Regions from separate parts of the Bradyrhizobium sp. 157 genome, predicted to be linked through region 2. Evidence: predicted binding sites of a transcription regulator. Region 2 holds the regulator's gene; the other holds the start of a gene.

Region 1 (8,028 bases), on a different contig from region 2:
CGCGATCGTGCGCCGCTCGGCCTTCATCGCCCGTAACGTTGTGCTGATGCCGTCCTTCGTCAATCTCGGCGCCTATGTCGATGAGAGCACCATGATTGACACCTGGTCGACCGTTGGTTCCTGCGCGCAGATCGGCAAGCGCGTCCATATTTCCGGCGGCGTCGGCATCGGCGGCGTGCTGGAGCCGCTGCAGGCCGAGCCTGTAATCGTCGAAGACGATTGCTTCATCGGCGCGCGCTCGGAGGTCGCCGAGGGCGTGATCGTGCGCAAGGGCGCTGTGCTGGCGATGGGCGTATTCCTCGGCGCCTCCACCAAGATCGTCGACCGCGAAACCGGCGAGACCTTCATCGGCGAGGTTCCTGAATACTCTGTCGTGGTTCCCGGCGCCCTGCCCGGCAAACCGCTGAAGAACGGCCAGCCCGGCCCGTCCACGGCCTGCGCCGTGATCGTCAAGCGCGTCGACGAGCGCACCCGCGCCAAGACCAGCATTAACGAGCTGCTGCGGGATTAATCGAACCGGGAGTTTTTCCACGCGACTAACGTACGGGATCGCGGCGATTCTGCCGCAGTCCGGAGCGTTGGGCATGAACTGGACCTGGTACCTGTTCCGATTCGACGGCCGCATCAACCGCGCCAAGCTGTGGCTGGCCGGGCTGATCATGCTGGGCTTTCTGGGCACGGTGATCGTGGCGATCCAGAGCCTGTTCGGCGGACCGACATCGATCAGCATTGGCACCAAGGACATCTTCAAGCTGGTAAATCCCGACGTCTATCGGACGCTGAAGCTGGCCGACTTCCCTACGCTCCTCGTCAAGCTGCTCGGCACCGCGCTTCTGCTATGGGTTCATCTCGCCACCTCGATCAAGCGACTGCACGACCGCGACAAGAGTGGATGGTGGATGTTGCCGTTCTTCGTGCTGCCCGGTCTCTATAACGAGTTCGCGGACCAGATGCCCGGTTATTACCTGCCGCGGCTCCTTGGCTTGATGGCACTTATTTTTGGCTTCTGGGGCTTCGTCGAGATCTACTGCCTCAATGGCTCGCGAAAGACCAACCGGTTCGGCCCCGACCCGCTGGCGCCGCAGCCGCGGCCCGATACGCGGCCGCGCTGGGATCAGCAGAGCGAGATCGAAATGGTGCCGCACAAGGCTAATGCCCACTTTCCGAAGTTCGCGTTCCATCGCGGCGACTATCTTTCGCGAACTTCGGAAAGCAACGGGCATTAGCAGATTCAACATTCTAGTGCCGTTTTTCGATTTGAAGTCCCTAACCGAACTTGCAGCTTGCGCTGTAGGGACTTCAAATCGGCGGCACTAGCCCGTCGCCGGTTTGGCGTGTTAAGCCGGGCTATGAATGACGCTGTTTCCATTACCCGCGAGCTCGTCCGCTGCCCTTCTGTCACCCCTGCCGATGCCGGTGCGCTCGGCGTGCTCGAACGCCTTTTGAAAGACGCCGGCTTCGAGGTGCATCGCGTCACCTTCGGCGAGCCGGGTACTGCCGATATCGATAATCTCTACGCCCGGATCGGCACCGAGGCGCCGCACATCACCTTTGCCGGCCATACCGACGTGGTGCCACCCGGCGACGAGGCCGCGTGGACGCACGGCGCATTCTCCGGTGAGATCAAGGACGGTTTCCTCTATGGCCGCGGCGCGGTCGACATGAAGGGCGGCATCGCCTGCAGCGTCGCAGCCGTACTGCAATATCTCGCCGACCACGGCGGCAAGCCCAAAGGCTCGATCTCGTTTCTGATCACCGGCGACGAAGAGGACATTTCGGTCAACGGCACCATCAAACTGCTGAAATGGTGCGCCGAGCGCGGCGAAAAATTCGATCATTGCGTCCTCGGCGAGCCATCGAATGTCGAGGTGCTGGGTGATTGCATCAAGATCGGCCGCCGCGGCTCGCAATCCGGCACGCTCTATGTCGACGGCGTGCAAGGCCATGTCGCCTATCCGCACCGCGCATCGAACCCGGTGCCGGACATTTCGCGGCTGATCGTGGCGCTTTCCGACGAGCCGCTCGATCACGGCAGTGCGCAGTTCCAGGCCTCCAACCTCGAATTCACCTCGGTCGATGTCGGCAACACCGCAAGCAATGTCATCCCCGGACAGGCGCGCGCAAAGTTCAACATCCGCTTCAACGACAACCACACCCAGGAGACGCTGCGCGGGCTGGTCGAGGAACGGCTGGCAAAAGCCTGCGGCAACCGCATCCGCGCCCGCATCGTGTGGGAGTATTCCAACTCCAACGTGTTCGTCACAAAACCCGGCGCGTTCACCGATCTCGCGGTGAGCGCGATCGAGGAAGTCACCGGACGCAAGCCGGAGCTCTCGACATCCGGGGGCACCTCGGACGCGCGCTTCATCTCTAACTACTGCCCGGTGATCGAGTTCGGACTCGTCGGCCAGACCATGCACCAGATCGACGAACGCACGCCGGTGTCCGATCTGGAGAAGCTGACGAAGATTTATCGCGGGGTGTTGGAGCGGTATTTTGCGTAGCTCACCGCCGTCATCGTCCGCGAAGGCGGACGATCCAGTACGCCGTGACCTGTCGGTTCAGTCGTTAAGACCGCAGCGTACTGGATACCCCGCCTTCGCGGGGTATGACGACTAGTTGGTAGGAACGGCGCGGCACCTAATACTCCACCCGCACCAGATACAGCCCCTCCGGCGGCGCTACCGGGCCGCAGGCGGCGCGGTTGCGGGCGGCTAAAGCGGCGGCGAGGTCGTCGGCGCTCCAGCGGCCTTCGCCGACCCAGACCAGCGAGCCCACCATCGAGCGCACCTGGCTGTGCAGGAACGAACGCGCCGAGGTGAGGATCGAAACTGCATCGCCATCCCTGATGACGTCGAGTTGGTCGAGCGTTTTCTCCGGCGATTTCGCCTGGCACTCGGTGTCGCGGAAGGTGGTGAAATCGTGCCTGCCGAGCAGCCTCTTGGCTGCGGCGTCCATCGCATCCGTATCGAGATGCCGCGGCACCCGCCAGCTCCGCTTGATATCGAGAGCGAGATTGGCGCGGTGATTGGTGATCCGGTAGCGGTAGTGGCGCCGCTTGGCGGAGAAACGTGCCTCGAAATCATCGGCAACGATTTCCGCCGAAAGCACCCCGATCGGGTGCGGACGCAGATGCGCATTCAGCCCGTCGCGCAGGCGGCCCGGCGGAAACGGCTTTTGGATATCGCAATGCGCGACCTGCGCCAGTGCATGAACCCCGGCATCGGTGCGGCCCGAGCCATGGACGCGCACGTCCTCGCCGCAGATCGCCTTCACCGCAGTTTCCAACGCGCCCTGCACGGTCGGCGCGTTATCCTGGATCTGCCAGCCGGAGAACGGCGTGCCGTCATATTCGATGATGAGTTTGTAGCGGGGCATCTCAATCCAGTGGGGCTGTCATCATCCGCGAAAGCGGATGATCCAGTACGCCGCGGCATCGCGGCTCAATCTCTAAAGGCCGCAGCGTACTGGATACCCCGCCTTCGCGGGGTATGACAGTGCTAAGAAAACCGCGCACCAGCCTTCAGCGGCGTGCCGCGCAAAAAATCCGGCGCCTTCATCCGTGCCTTGCCTTCGCGTTGCAGTTCCAGAATGCGGATTGCGCCGTCGCCGCAGGCGATCGTCAAACCATCGTCGAGCACCTCACCGGGAGCACCGGCTCGCTTCGCCAACTCACAGCGCAGAATCTTGACCCGCGCCGGCTCGCCGTCGGTGGACAACTCGCACCAGGCACCCGGAAATGGCGACAGCCCATGAACATGCCGCAGCACCTCCCGCGCCGGTCGCTTCCAGTCGATCCGCGCCTCGGCCTTGTCGATCTTGGCGGCGTAGGTCACGCCGTCTTCGCTTTGTTTCTTGAGCTGTAACCCGCCACGCTCGAGCCCGCCCATGGCGCGCACCATCAGGTCGGCACCGAGCGGCGCCAGCGCATCGTGCAGGTCGGCCGCCGTCATGGCGTCCGTGATCGCGAGCCGCTCGGCCATCGCGACGTCGCCGGTGTCGAGGCCAACATCCATCTTCATCACCATCACACCGGTCTCGGCATCGCCGGCCATAATGGCGCGGTTGATCGGGGCGGCACCGCGCCACCGCGGCAGCAGCGAAGCGTGCAGGTTGAAGCAGCCGTAGCGCGGCGCGTCGAGAATGGCCTGCGGCAGGATCATGCCGTAGGCGACGACGACGGCAGCGTCGGCATTGTGCGCGCGGAATTCGGCCAGCGACTCCGGCGTTTTCAGCGTCGTGGGTGTCAGCACAGGTATGCCGAGCCGCCGCGCCTCCTGCTCGACCGGGGTCGGCTGCAATTGGAGCCCGCGGCGGCCGCCAGGCTTCGGCGCGCGAGTGTAAACGGCTATAACCTCGTGGCCGTGGGCCACGAGTTCGAGCAGCGTCGGCACTGCGAAAACGGGCGTGCCCATGAAGATCAGGCGGAGTGGCATGAGGTAGAGATTCCCGGGAACGATTTATTTTACTCGTCATGACCGGGCTTGTCCCGGCCATCCACGTCTTTGGTGCGGCAAGGAAGAAAGACGTGGATGACCGGGTCAAGCCCGGGCATGACGGTGGAAAGAGTGGGGTCTATCCAGACGCGCGCTTGGCGGCTTTCGTAAACTTCTTCATCACGCGGTCGCGCTTCAGCTTCGACAGGTAGTCGACAAACAGCACGCCGTTGAGGTGGTCGATCTCATGCTGGATGCAAGTGGCGAACAGGCCGTCGGCGTCCTCTTCATGCACCTTGCCGTCGAGATCGGTGTAGCGGACACGAACCCGCGCCGGGCGTTCGACCTCCTCGTAATATTCGGGGATCGAGAGGCAGCCCTCCTCGTAAACAGACATTTCCTCCGACGAGGAAATGATCTCCGGGTTGATGAACACCCGCGGCTTCGGCTTGGTCTCGCCGTTCTCATCCTTCTTGGCGAGATCCATGGTGATCAGCCGCAGGGGCTCCGCGACCTGGATCGCGGCCAGACCGATGCCGGGCGCGTCGTACATGGTTTCGAACATGTCGTCGGCGAGTTTACGGATCTCCGTCGTCACCTTTTCGACAGGCTTGGAGACGAGCCGCAACTGCTTGTCCGGCAGGATGATGATTTCTCTGATGGCCATGATTTTTCTCTGGCGCGGGATTTAAGCCGCTGACCTGCCGGGGTCAATGCGCCGCAGCGGCCGTTAAGGCGCCCTTAACCATGATTTTCAAGGCGGCGTTAACCACGAAAATTAACCCGGCATTTACCATAAATGTTCCCTCTTCGTTCGCGCAAGCCAGCGAATCGGGCTACAAGGCTGACATGAACGAAATTCTCTTCACCGTCGGCGACCTGCCGATTCACGTGGGCGAGGCGCTGGCGGGCTTCGGCGCGCTCGCGTTGGTGCTGCTGCTGGCGATTGCCATCGTCATCGCCCGCTCCGGCCGCCGGGGCGCGGAACTGGCGATGGCCCAGGCGATCCGCGCCGACGAGCTGGAAGAGCGGCTGAGCGAGATGCTGCGGGCGCAGAGCGAATCGACCGGGCGGGTTGACGCCATGGCGCAGGCGCTGGCCGGACGCCAGGCCGAGATGGCGCGCGCGGTCAACGAGCGCCTGGATTCGGTGACGCATCGCGTCGGCCAGTCGATGGAAGCGACCACGCGCCACACCATGGATAGCTTGCGGGTGCTGCATGAGCGGCTCGGCATCATCGACAACGCGCACAAGAACCTCACCGACCTGACCTCTCAGGTGACCACGCTCCGCGACGTGCTCGCCAACAAGCAGTCGCGCGGCGCCTTCGGCCAGGCGCGGATGGAAGCAATCGTGCAGGACGGCATGCCGCAAGGCTCGTACGAGTTCCAGTACACGCTCTCGTCCGGCAAGCGGCCGGATTGCGTGGTGTTCCTGCCGGATCAGCGGCCGCTCTGCATCGACGCCAAATTTCCGCTGGAGGCGATGACCGCGTTGCACGACGCGCGCACCGACGAGGAGCGAAAATTCGCCACGCAGCGCCTGCGCAACGACGTGATGAAACACGTCAATGACATCGCCGAGAAGTACCTGATCGCCGGCGAGACCCAGGATACGGCGCTGATGTTCGTGCCATCGGAATCGGTCTATGCCGAAATCCATGACGGCTTTGACGACGTGATCCAGAAAGCCTACCGCGCCCGCGTCGTGCTGGTATCGCCCTCACTGTTGATGCTGGCGATCCAGGTGATGCAGCAGATTTTAAAGGACGCGCGGATGCGCGACGCCGCCGACCAGATCCGCACCGAGGTGCTCAACCTCGGTGATGACCTCGGCCGCCTGCGCGACCGCGTGCTGAAGCTGCAAAAGCATTTTAGCGACGTCAACGAGGATGTGCGGCAGATCCTGATCTCCGCCGAAAAGATCGAAAAGCGCGCCGGTCGGATCGAGGAACTCGATTTCAGCAAGACCGATGCGCCGGTGGAAGTGCCACGCTTCGTCAAGAACAGCGCGCCCGAACTGTTCCCCGCCCCGCGCAAACTGCAGGCGGGGGAGTAGCGGGTCGTTGCCAAGCTATAACCACATATCCAGCTGTCATCGCCCGGCTTGCCGCCTCCGCTAAAGCTTCGGCGAGCCGCACAGGGATAGCCTTGGCGTAGCCGGGGCCGGGCGACCCAGTATCCCAGAGGCCGCAGTTGGGAACACACAGCTATTACGTCTACATTCTGGCCAGCCGCATCGGTGGAACGCTTTACATCGGCGTGACAAATGACCTGATCCGACGCATTGGCGAACATAAGTTGAAGGTCGCCGAGAGCTTCACCAAAAAGCACGAGGTGACCCGGCTCGTTTATTTCGGAATCTTCGACCAAATCGAATACGCGATCCAGCGCGAAAAGCGGCTCAAGAAATGGCCCCGAGCCTGGAAGATCTCGCTGATCGAGAAACAAAATCCGGACTGGATTGATCTTTATCCTGAAATTGCCGGGGGCGGCGGATAGGCCTCTGGAATACTGGGTCGCCCGGTCAAGCCGGGCGATGACAGTCTTTTTGTTGCGAAATCTGCTAACACCCCTCCATGACCACACCAGAATCCACTTCCGTTTCAACTGAGAAAGCCCCCGCGCCCTCCTGGCGCGAGGCTTGGGCCGTGTATCTGCAGCCGCGCGTGCTGATCGTGCTGCTGCTCGGATTTTCCTCAGGGCTGCCGCTGGCGCTGTCCGGATCGACGCTCCTGGTGTGGATGCGCGAATCCGGCGTCGATCTCGGAACGATCGGGCTGTTCGCGCTGGTGGGCACGCCCTACACGCTGAAATTCATCTGGGCGCCGCTGGTCGATGCGCTGCATGTGCCCTTCTTCACGAGAGCATTTGGCCGAAGGCGCGGCTGGCTGGTGTTTTCGCAGCTACTCCTGATCGGCGCAATCCTGCTGCTGGCGCTGACCGACCCTGCGCGCTCGCCGCTGTTCGTGGCGCTCGGCGCACTGTTAGTCGCGATGATGTCGTCGACTCAGGACATCGTGGTCGATGCGTTTCGCGTTGAAAGCCTGCCGGAAAGCGAGCAGGCCGCCGGCATGGCGTCCTACGTCGCGGCCTACCGGATCGGCATGCTGATCTCGACCGCCGGCGTGCTTTTTTTAGTGAGCGCGTTCGAAGACACCGGCATCGGGCGCAGCGCAGCGTGGATGTGGGGCTATGTTGTCATGGCCGCCTTGGTGCTGATCGGCACCGTCACCGCACTGGCTGCCACGGAGCCCGAAGCGTCACAGCGCGCGGAAGGCCATTGGGAATACGATCTACCGCAGAGCAAAAAGCGAGGGCTCAGGCTGGTGCTCCGTCTGATCTGCTGGATTCTGCCTCGTCGGTTGCTGGAAACCCGGATTGTAAGGGCGGCGATCTGCGCGTTCTTCGATTTTCTTGAGCGCAAAGACGCGCTTGCAGCGCTCGCGTTCGTGGTCCTGTTCAAATTCACCGACGCGTTTTCCGGCACTATGACCGCGCCATTCGTGATCGACCTCGGTTTTACGCGCAATGACTACGCCACGATCGTCAAGGGCGTCGGCCTCGTCGCGACCCTGATCGGCGGTTTTGCC
Region 2 (8,028 bases):
CTGTCGGGCGCCGAGGTTGCGACGCAAAGATCGTTCTTCATGACGGCCGTGGTGCTGATTGCCGTCATGGTCGATCGCCGCGCGATTACGTTTCGCACGCTCGCGGTCGCGGCCCTGATCGTGCTCACGGTCGCGCCGGAAGCGCTGGTGCATCCGAGTTTTCAGATGTCGTTTGCGGCGACACTCGGGTTGGTGGCGCTGGTGCAGATCGGCATGCCGCGCCTGTTCGCGACGGCGGATCATACCGCAACCGCGCGCGTGGCGCTGTGGGGCGGCCGCGAAGTCACCATGCTGCTGCTGGCCTCACTGATAGCGGGGCTTGCGACCACACCTTACGCGGCCTTTCACTTTCACCGGGTCACGCCTTACGGCGTGCTGGCCAACCTCGCGGCGATGCCGGTGGTGTCAGCACTGGTAATGCCGGCGGGCCTGTTCGGCCTCGTTGCGATGCCGTTCGGCTTCGATCGCCCGTTCTGGGCGGTCATGGGCGTCGGCATCGACTGGATGATCGTGGTCACGCAATGGGTCGCGGCGTTACCCGGTGCGGTCGGCCGGGTGCCGGCCTTCGGCATCGGCCCGCTGATTGCGGCAAGCCTCGGCATCATCCTGCTCGGCCTGTTGCGCACTCCGCTGCGCTGGTCGGGTGCGGCGCTGGTGCTGGCAGCGGCATTGTGGGCGGCGCGGGCACCGCAGCCGGACATCCTGATTTCCGCCGACGGGCGCAATGTCGGGGTCCGCGGCCAGGATGGCCGGCTGCACCTGATGCACGCGGCCAAGGGATCTCGGGACATCTTCCTTTTAAAGGAGTGGCTGGCGGCGGATGCGGATGCGCGGACGGCGGCTGACGCGTCGCTCACATCGGGCGTTTCATGCGACGATTTCGGCTGCGTCGTCCAATCCGCCGGTGGCGGCCTGATCGCGCAGGCCTTCAGGCCCGAGGCGCTGGCGGACGATTGCGAGCGCGCGGCGCTGATCGTGACGCTGCGGCAGGCCCCCGCAGCCTGTGGCGCTTCCGTTATCGATGCTGAACGGCTGCGGCGGCAGGGCGCGATGGCGTTGCGGCGCAGCCGGGAGGGATTTGTCGTCGATGCGGTCAAGCCGAGGGGCGTAGACCGCCCCTGGTCGCCGGTCATTGCTGACGAGAGCGAGGCCGACACCACCGTTCTTGCGCCGCGCATTGTGCCGCCCCGCGCGGTCGACGCCACGCCGGCCGAGGCAGATCTTCAGGCGGAGGAGTAGACGAGCGTCAGTGCTCGTCGACCGTGGGTTTGGCTGGTATTTCGAATGCACCGAGGTGGAATTCCTCCGGGGCATCAGGCGCCGAGGGCAGAGCGACCAGCGTGAACGACGCGTCGGGGAATTGCTGCCAGATTGCGAGATCTTCGGCCGTGATGGTGAGCCAGCCGTACCTGAACATGTACCGCCCGGGCTCAGTGACGCGCCCGGCTTTTTGCCACGTAACCTTGTTAACCACCGGCTGCCCCCTGCGGTGCCGAGTTCTGAAAAATGTACCACCATGATCCGCCGGCCTGGACCGGCGGATCATATGCGCGTGGGCGTTTATCCGGTCACGATCGATTCGGCCGTAGGTGCTTCCGTTACCTTTGGCGCACGTTCGCCACCGGTCTGGACCACCGGCAATTGCAGCACGGTCGCGCGCTGGCCTTCGCAAAGCTGCGTCACCAGCACATGGCTTCCATCGGGAAATTCGATCGCGTCATGATGACGGTCGGATATATGGGGGTCGATTTGATTGAACTTGCCGACCCGCCAGTCGGTGGTTCGAGTCCAGATCCACCGGTTGTCGTATTTGACGTCCTCAGCGAACGCCAGTTCGGTGCCGGGAAGCATGCAGACCGCCACTGCAGGCTCGCGTTCCGACGCAAAGCCGCGGGTCGATGTACCGCGGAATGTCGTTGTGATCAGCGTCTCGCCGACCTGGGCAGGCCGCGTAGCCACAGCATGCAGGCTATAGTCACACATCGGATGGCTCCCTCGTTTGAGATAGCTGACCCGTGTCTAGAAGGAGGCACAGGCCTCTATCAGAGTGGACATGGCGCAGAGCCTTTTCTTCTTTCTGGGCAATTCTGCGACTGGCGCACTGCGCCACATTCACAAACGCGCTAACGTGCCTTAGTTCCACACGCGCAACAAAAAACCCCGGCCGAGGGCCGGGGCTGGCTTTCGTCACGGCGCCGGAGCGCATAACGGGTCAGTATTTGCGGTACAGCCCGATCAGCTTGCCCTGAATCCGGACCCGGTTCGGCGGCAGGATGCGGACTTCATAGGCGGCGTTGGCCGGCTCGAGCGCAATCGAGGCGCCGCGGCGGCGGAAGCGCTTCAGGGTGGCCTCTTCCTCGTCGATCAACGCCACCACGATATCACCGGTGTCGGCGGTCTCGTTGCGCTGGATCAGCGCCATGTCGCCGTCGAGGATGCCGGCATCCACCATGGAATCGCCGCGCACTTCGAGCGCGTAATGCTCGCCGGAGCCGAGCATGTCCGGCGGCACGCTGATGGTGTGGCTGCGCGTCTGCAGCGCCTCGATCGGCGTACCGGCGGCAATCCGGCCCATGACAGGCACAGCGACTGGGCGATTGCCGTCGTCCTCGGCGGCCGGCGCGCTCACCGTGCGCTTGCCGAGCGTGCCCTCGATGACGCTCGGCGTGAAGCCGCGGCGGCCGTTGGCGGCGGCAGCGAGCTCGGGCAGCTTGATGACTTCGATGGCGCGGGCGCGGTTGGGCAGGCGGCGGATGAAGCCGCGCTCCTCCAACGCCGTGATGAGGCGGTGGATTCCGGATTTCGAGCGCAGATCGAGCGCATCCTTCATCTCGTCGAACGAGGGCGGCACGCCGGCCTCTTTCAGCCGTTCATTGATGAAACGCAGAAGTTCATACTGTTTGCGCGTAAGCATCGCGAGCAATCCCCCGGTTGGCGTCGTCTCGTTCCGAATCTTTAGCGCCCAGATCGTGGAGTCCCCAAACTCTCAACCAAAGACACTAGCAGTCGAAACAAATCATGAACGGACACTATATGTTCGATATGTGTTCCGCAACCATTTAATTTGAGGTGAACGCATTGCGGTTCCGGTCCAAGGTGCTGTTGGAACGCCGTTCGTCATTCCGGCAGCCGGAGCAACTCGCAACGCGATCCCTTTGCGGCAGCCGGCGCGAACGGCGGACGTATCACAAGTGCCCGTGCCGCAGCGAGATTCCCTGATAGTGACGAGTCCTGATGGTTCACCGGCACGGCGACCAGCGTGCCGTCGTCGCGGGCTTCGAGGCGAGCGCGAAGATAGTCTTCGCGCTGGTCGTTGGCGGCGAGATCGCAGCCGAGCAGGGCGTTTTCGCGCGGATGATTGACGTGGTCGCGGCCCGATAAGGCGCGAATCAGCGGCACCAGAAACAGGAAGCCGCAGACATAGGAGGAGACGGGATTGCCGGGCAGGCCGATCACCCGCATCGCGCCCAACCTGCCGTGCATCATCGGCTTGCCTGGCCGCATCGCGATCCGCCAGAACGCCATGGCGACGCCCTCGGCCTCCAGCGACCGCTTGACGAGGTCGTGGTCGCCGACCGAGGCGCCGCCCACGGTGATCAGGACGTCCGCGTCGGCGTTGCGGGCACGGCGGATGCCCTCCGTGGTGGCGGCGACGGTGTCGGCGGCGATCCCGAGGTCGATGATTTCTGCGCCCTCGGCTCGCGCCAGCGCTCGCAAGCCGTAGCCGTTGGAATAGACGATCTGGCCGGGGCTGGGGGTTGCGCCTGGCATCACCAGTTCGTCGCCGGTCGCCAGCATCGCCACTTTCGGGCGGCGGTGCACCGCAAGCTCCGGGTAGTTCATGCCGGCGGCAAGCGAGAGATCGCGGTCGGTGAGGCGGCGCCCGCGTTTGAGGAGGACGTCGCCTTCGCGGAAATCAACGCCCGCTGGGCGGATATGCCGTCCCGGAACGGCAGCTTCCGTGATGGTGATATGATCGCCCTCGATGGCAGCGTCTTCCTGGATGACGACGGCGTCTGCGCCATCGGGGATCACGCCGCCGGTAAAGATCCGCACCGCTTCGCCTGGGCCTACCTTCCGCTCGAACGGGCGGCCGGCGGCGACCTCGCCGATCACCTTCAGCCGTGCGCCGACATCGGCGGCGTCGGCCGCGCGCACCGCATAGCCGTCCATCGCCGACATCGCCTGCGGCGGCTGCGTCCGCCGCGCGGCGACGTCGCGTGCGAGAATGCGGTGATACGCTTCATCGAGCGCCACCATTTCTTCGGGCAGCGCCGCTGCGCCGGCAAGGATCGCGGCAAGCGCATCGGCAACCGGCATCAAGGCCACGCTGGCACTCCTGCTTCGACTTCATTGCGAGGAGCAGCGCGACGAAGCAATCCACACTTCCTTCCTGGCCATGGATTGCTTCGCTTCGCTCGCAATGACGGGGTAATCATCTAAATTCCAAGTGCTTAAATTCCAAGTGCTTAAATTCCAAGTGCGGTCAGTGCCCTGGCCACGTCATCCGTCGATGTCACGTGGATGGCAGAAAGGCCGCGCGCCCGCGCACCTTCGATATTGGCGGCTGAATCGTCGAAGAACAGGATCCGCGACGCCGGCACGCCGATCGCTTTTATCACATGATCATAGGCTTCGGCGTCGGGTTTGCGCATACCGATGCTGGAGGACAAAAAAATCTCCCGGAAATGGCTGAGCACCTCCGCATAGGCCTGCGAAAAATGCGTGACATGGGCCGGATTGGTGTTGGAAAAAGCATAGAGCGGCAGGCGCTTTGCAGCACCCGCCAGAAGCTGTGCAATTCCGGGCATCTCGCCGGTGAAGATCGCGTTCCAGCCTTCCAGGAACTGCGCGTCGGTGATGCCGATGCCGAGCGACCGGCGCAGGCTCGCAAAGAACGCCGCATCGTCGATCCGGCCGGTCTCGTGGTGCTTGAAACTATCGTCGACGACAAAGCGTCCGGCGAGATCGGCAGGCGCGCAACCAGCATGCCCAGCCCAGCAGGTCATTACCTGATCAAAACTGATGTCGAGCACGACGCGGCCGAGATCGAACAGCAAGGCGTCGACGGAGTGGGGCGCTGGCGGCGAATTCATGGCAGTCGTTTACAAAACTGGACCGGCCTCGGCAACGGCCACGGGGATTTGCGTCGCAGTCCAATCCGGCGCTTAAGCCCGTACGCGGGCTGTGCTAAGGCTTGGGGCCAATTTCAGGGAGTAGTCGCATGCAAGTTGTTGGCAGAATTCTGGGCGCTGTCGCCGTGATCGCATTGTTGGCTGGATCCGCTGCCGCCCAACAAGGTCCCGCCAAATATGGCGAGGAGGACAAGCCCAAGACGCCCTCGCAAATCGAGGCGGAGAGGGAGGCCGAGCGGGCCTACCGGAGATCGCTCGGCAACATCCCGGAGCAGCAGAAGAGTTCCGACCCCTGGGGGACGATGCGCGGCGATAGCGCACCGCCGAAAGCAGCGGCCAAGGCGCCGGCAGCAAAGTCAAAGCCCAAATCCGCCGAAGGCGCAGCAAAGTAGAAGACACTTCCCGGCGCCATGCCGGGACAATGATGTTCGCGAGGCGAGCAAACCATGACGGAAACGCTGCTGTTTTCCCCGATGACGATCCGCGGCGTCACGTTGAAGAACATATCCTGCGCGATGGGCAGGCCGATTTGATCGCGGTGGGGCGGGAAATCCTCAACAATCCCAATTGGCCGATGGACGCCGCGCTGAAACTGGGTGCGGACGGCCCGTTCCACAACGTTCCCCCGCAATTCGGCTATTGGCTGGGCACCCGCGCCAAGCGCGGTTTTGGAACCCGGCCGTCCACGTGGCAAAACGGGTTGCAGGAGGGCTCATAAAGCCTATTGAAAAACGGCCGTATTGCGCCGGGTTGGCGTGCCTTGATCCGACCAAAAAGCCATTGTGAGTTGGCGGGGCCGGGACAGGGCGCCGATTCACTGGGATCGCGGGCGTCCATAAGCGAAAGAGGGACGCCCCACGATGCGCAGGAATTTTGCCTTTCTTCTCGGCACGGTGACGGGCGCGTGTCTGACCGCCCTCGTGATCGGACCTCAAGGGGTGCATCTGGTGGCGGCGGCAAAGGCTGCGGCCCGTTCCGACACCTACAACCAGCTCAATTTGTTTGGCAGCGTGTTTGAGCGGATCAAGACCAGCTATGTCGAGAAGCCCGACGATTCCAAACTGATGGAAGGCGCCATCAACGGCATGATCTCGGCGCTCGATCCTCATTCGCGTTACATGAATGAGAAGGGCTGGAGCGACATGCAGGAGACCACCCATGGCGAGTTCGGCGGGCTCGGCATCGAGGTGACGATGGAAGACGGCCTCGTCAAGGTGGTGACGCCGATCGACGATACGCCCGCCGCGAAAGCCGGCATGCTGTCGGGCGACGTGATCACCCAGATCGACGACGAAGTTATCCAGGGCATGACCCTCGAACAGGCCGTGAGCCGGATGAAGGGCCCCGCCAACAGCAAAATCCGCCTCAAGGTCGTGCGCAAGGGGGCCGCCGCGCCGATTGACGTTGCGATCGTGCGCGAGATTATCCGGGTGCGGCCGGTCCGCTTCAAGACAGACGGCGGCGACATCGGTTACATCAGGATCACCCGTTTCAACGAGCAGACCACCGACGGCTTGAAGAAGGCGATCGCCAGCATCTCGAAGGAAATTCCGCCGGAAAAACTCACGGGCTATGTCGTCGACCTCCGCAACAATCCTGGCGGATTGCTCGACCAGGCGGTGTCGGTATCGAGCGCCTTCATGAACCGGGGCGAGGTGGTCTCGACGCGCGGTCGTACCTCGGAGGAGACCCAGCGCTTCAGCGCGCGCGGGGGCGACATCACCAAGGGCAAGCCGCTCGTCGTGCTGATCAACGGCGGCTCCGCGTCGGCGTCCGAAATCGTGGCCGGCGCGCTGCGCGACCACAAGCGCGCCACGCTGATCGGCACGCGCACCTTCGGCAAAGGTTCGGTGCAGACCATCATCCCGCTTGGACAGGGCAACGGCGCTCTGGCGCTGACCACGGCGCGCTACTTTACGCCGTCGGGCCGCTCGATCCAGGCCCAGGGCATCGCGCCCGACGTCGAGGTGCTGCAGGATGTGCCCGATGAACTCAAGGGCCGCGCCGAGCTGAAAGGCGAAGCCTCGATGCGCGGCCATCTCGCCGCCGATGGCGCCGAGCAGACCGGCTCGCAAGCCTACGTCCCGCCGAACGAGAAGGACGATAAGGCGCTCAACGCCGCGTTCAACCTGCTGCGCGGCGGCACCGTGAATGCGAATGCGGTCACGGCCGCGAAGCGGGCGGTGCCGAATTAGACTCCGAACCCGCCGCGTCATTGCGAGGGGCGGCCGCGTCCCCCGTAGCTCGAAGAGCGCAGGCGGAAGCAATCCATATGTCCAAGTGCGGAAAGATGGATTGCTTCGCGGAGCCTGTCATCGGGCGGCGCTTCGCGCCGACCCGCTGGCTCGCAATAGCAATTCGGAAAGAAGTCCGCTTTTTTGAAACTTGATCTCTATCCGTTCGTAGCTCGCGCGGTACACCAGGCGCGTTCGAATGGAGTAAATCATGTTGAAGAAGTGGACCTTGTCGGCCCTGATCCTGTCCCTCTGTTCGAGTGGAGCCCTGCAGGCCAATCCGCTGGATTCACCCGGCATCGTTTATATCGACGGGCTGCCGTGCAACCGCGCGTGCCAGTCCTACATGGCCTGGTCTGATCAGGCATTGTCTGCCCGGCACGGCGGGCAACGCGGGCGTGATGTCGTGGTGCCGGCTGAGGCGGAGACAGCAGCACCAGCACACGCTAGCCCCGCACGCGTGGCAAGGCAGGCCGGCGCACCCGTTCCCCGCGCTGCGCCGCGCGGTAGCGTGGCCGCGTCGAAGACCAAGCCGTCGAACGGCAAAAAGGCCGCGCCTCTCAGCCTTGCAGCAACGAGGAAGAACATTCCGGCGGCCGCGACGCCAGTGGCTCGCGAAAAGACGATCGCCGGCGGCAAGGCGCCCGAGCGCAACTTGT

Evidence for each region. Region 2 encodes LexA, which represses DNA repair genes until DNA is damaged. Its sites were predicted from a motif close to TGTTCNNNNTGTGTTCNG; they were not measured.
Region 1: the regulator LexA is predicted to act here: its motif matches at 5,237-5,254, upstream of rmuC (DNA recombination protein RmuC).

What each region holds. Positions count from the first base shown of each region.
Region 1 covers NZ_JADPKF010000050.1:101,826-109,853, forward strand. The annotation lists gene dapD (2,3,4,5-tetrahydropyridine-2,6-dicarboxylate N-succinyltransferase) at 1-511, shown strand, start outside; gene IVA95_RS11545 (DUF805 domain-containing protein) at 585-1,226, shown strand; gene dapE (succinyl-diaminopimelate desuccinylase) at 1,350-2,504, shown strand; gene truA (tRNA pseudouridine(38-40) synthase TruA) at 2,641-3,378, opposite strand; gene fmt (methionyl-tRNA formyltransferase) at 3,501-4,436, opposite strand; gene def (peptide deformylase) at 4,576-5,103, opposite strand; gene rmuC (DNA recombination protein RmuC) at 5,286-6,494, shown strand; gene IVA95_RS11575 (GIY-YIG nuclease family protein) at 6,632-6,937, shown strand; gene IVA95_RS11580 (MFS transporter) at 7,015-8,028, shown strand, end outside.
Region 2 covers NZ_JADPKF010000088.1:7,698-15,725, forward strand. The annotation lists gene IVA95_RS24680 (ComEC/Rec2 family competence protein) at 1-1,239, shown strand, start outside; gene IVA95_RS24685 (hypothetical protein) at 1,247-1,474, opposite strand; gene IVA95_RS24690 (hypothetical protein) at 1,561-1,983, opposite strand; gene lexA (transcriptional repressor LexA) at 2,213-2,914, opposite strand; gene glp (gephyrin-like molybdotransferase Glp) at 3,118-4,329, opposite strand; gene IVA95_RS24705 (HAD family phosphatase) at 4,470-5,096, opposite strand; gene IVA95_RS24710 (hypothetical protein) at 5,225-5,527, shown strand; gene IVA95_RS24715 (hypothetical protein) at 5,560-5,853, shown strand; gene IVA95_RS24720 (S41 family peptidase) at 5,996-7,330, shown strand; gene IVA95_RS24725 (hypothetical protein) at 7,581-8,028, shown strand, end outside.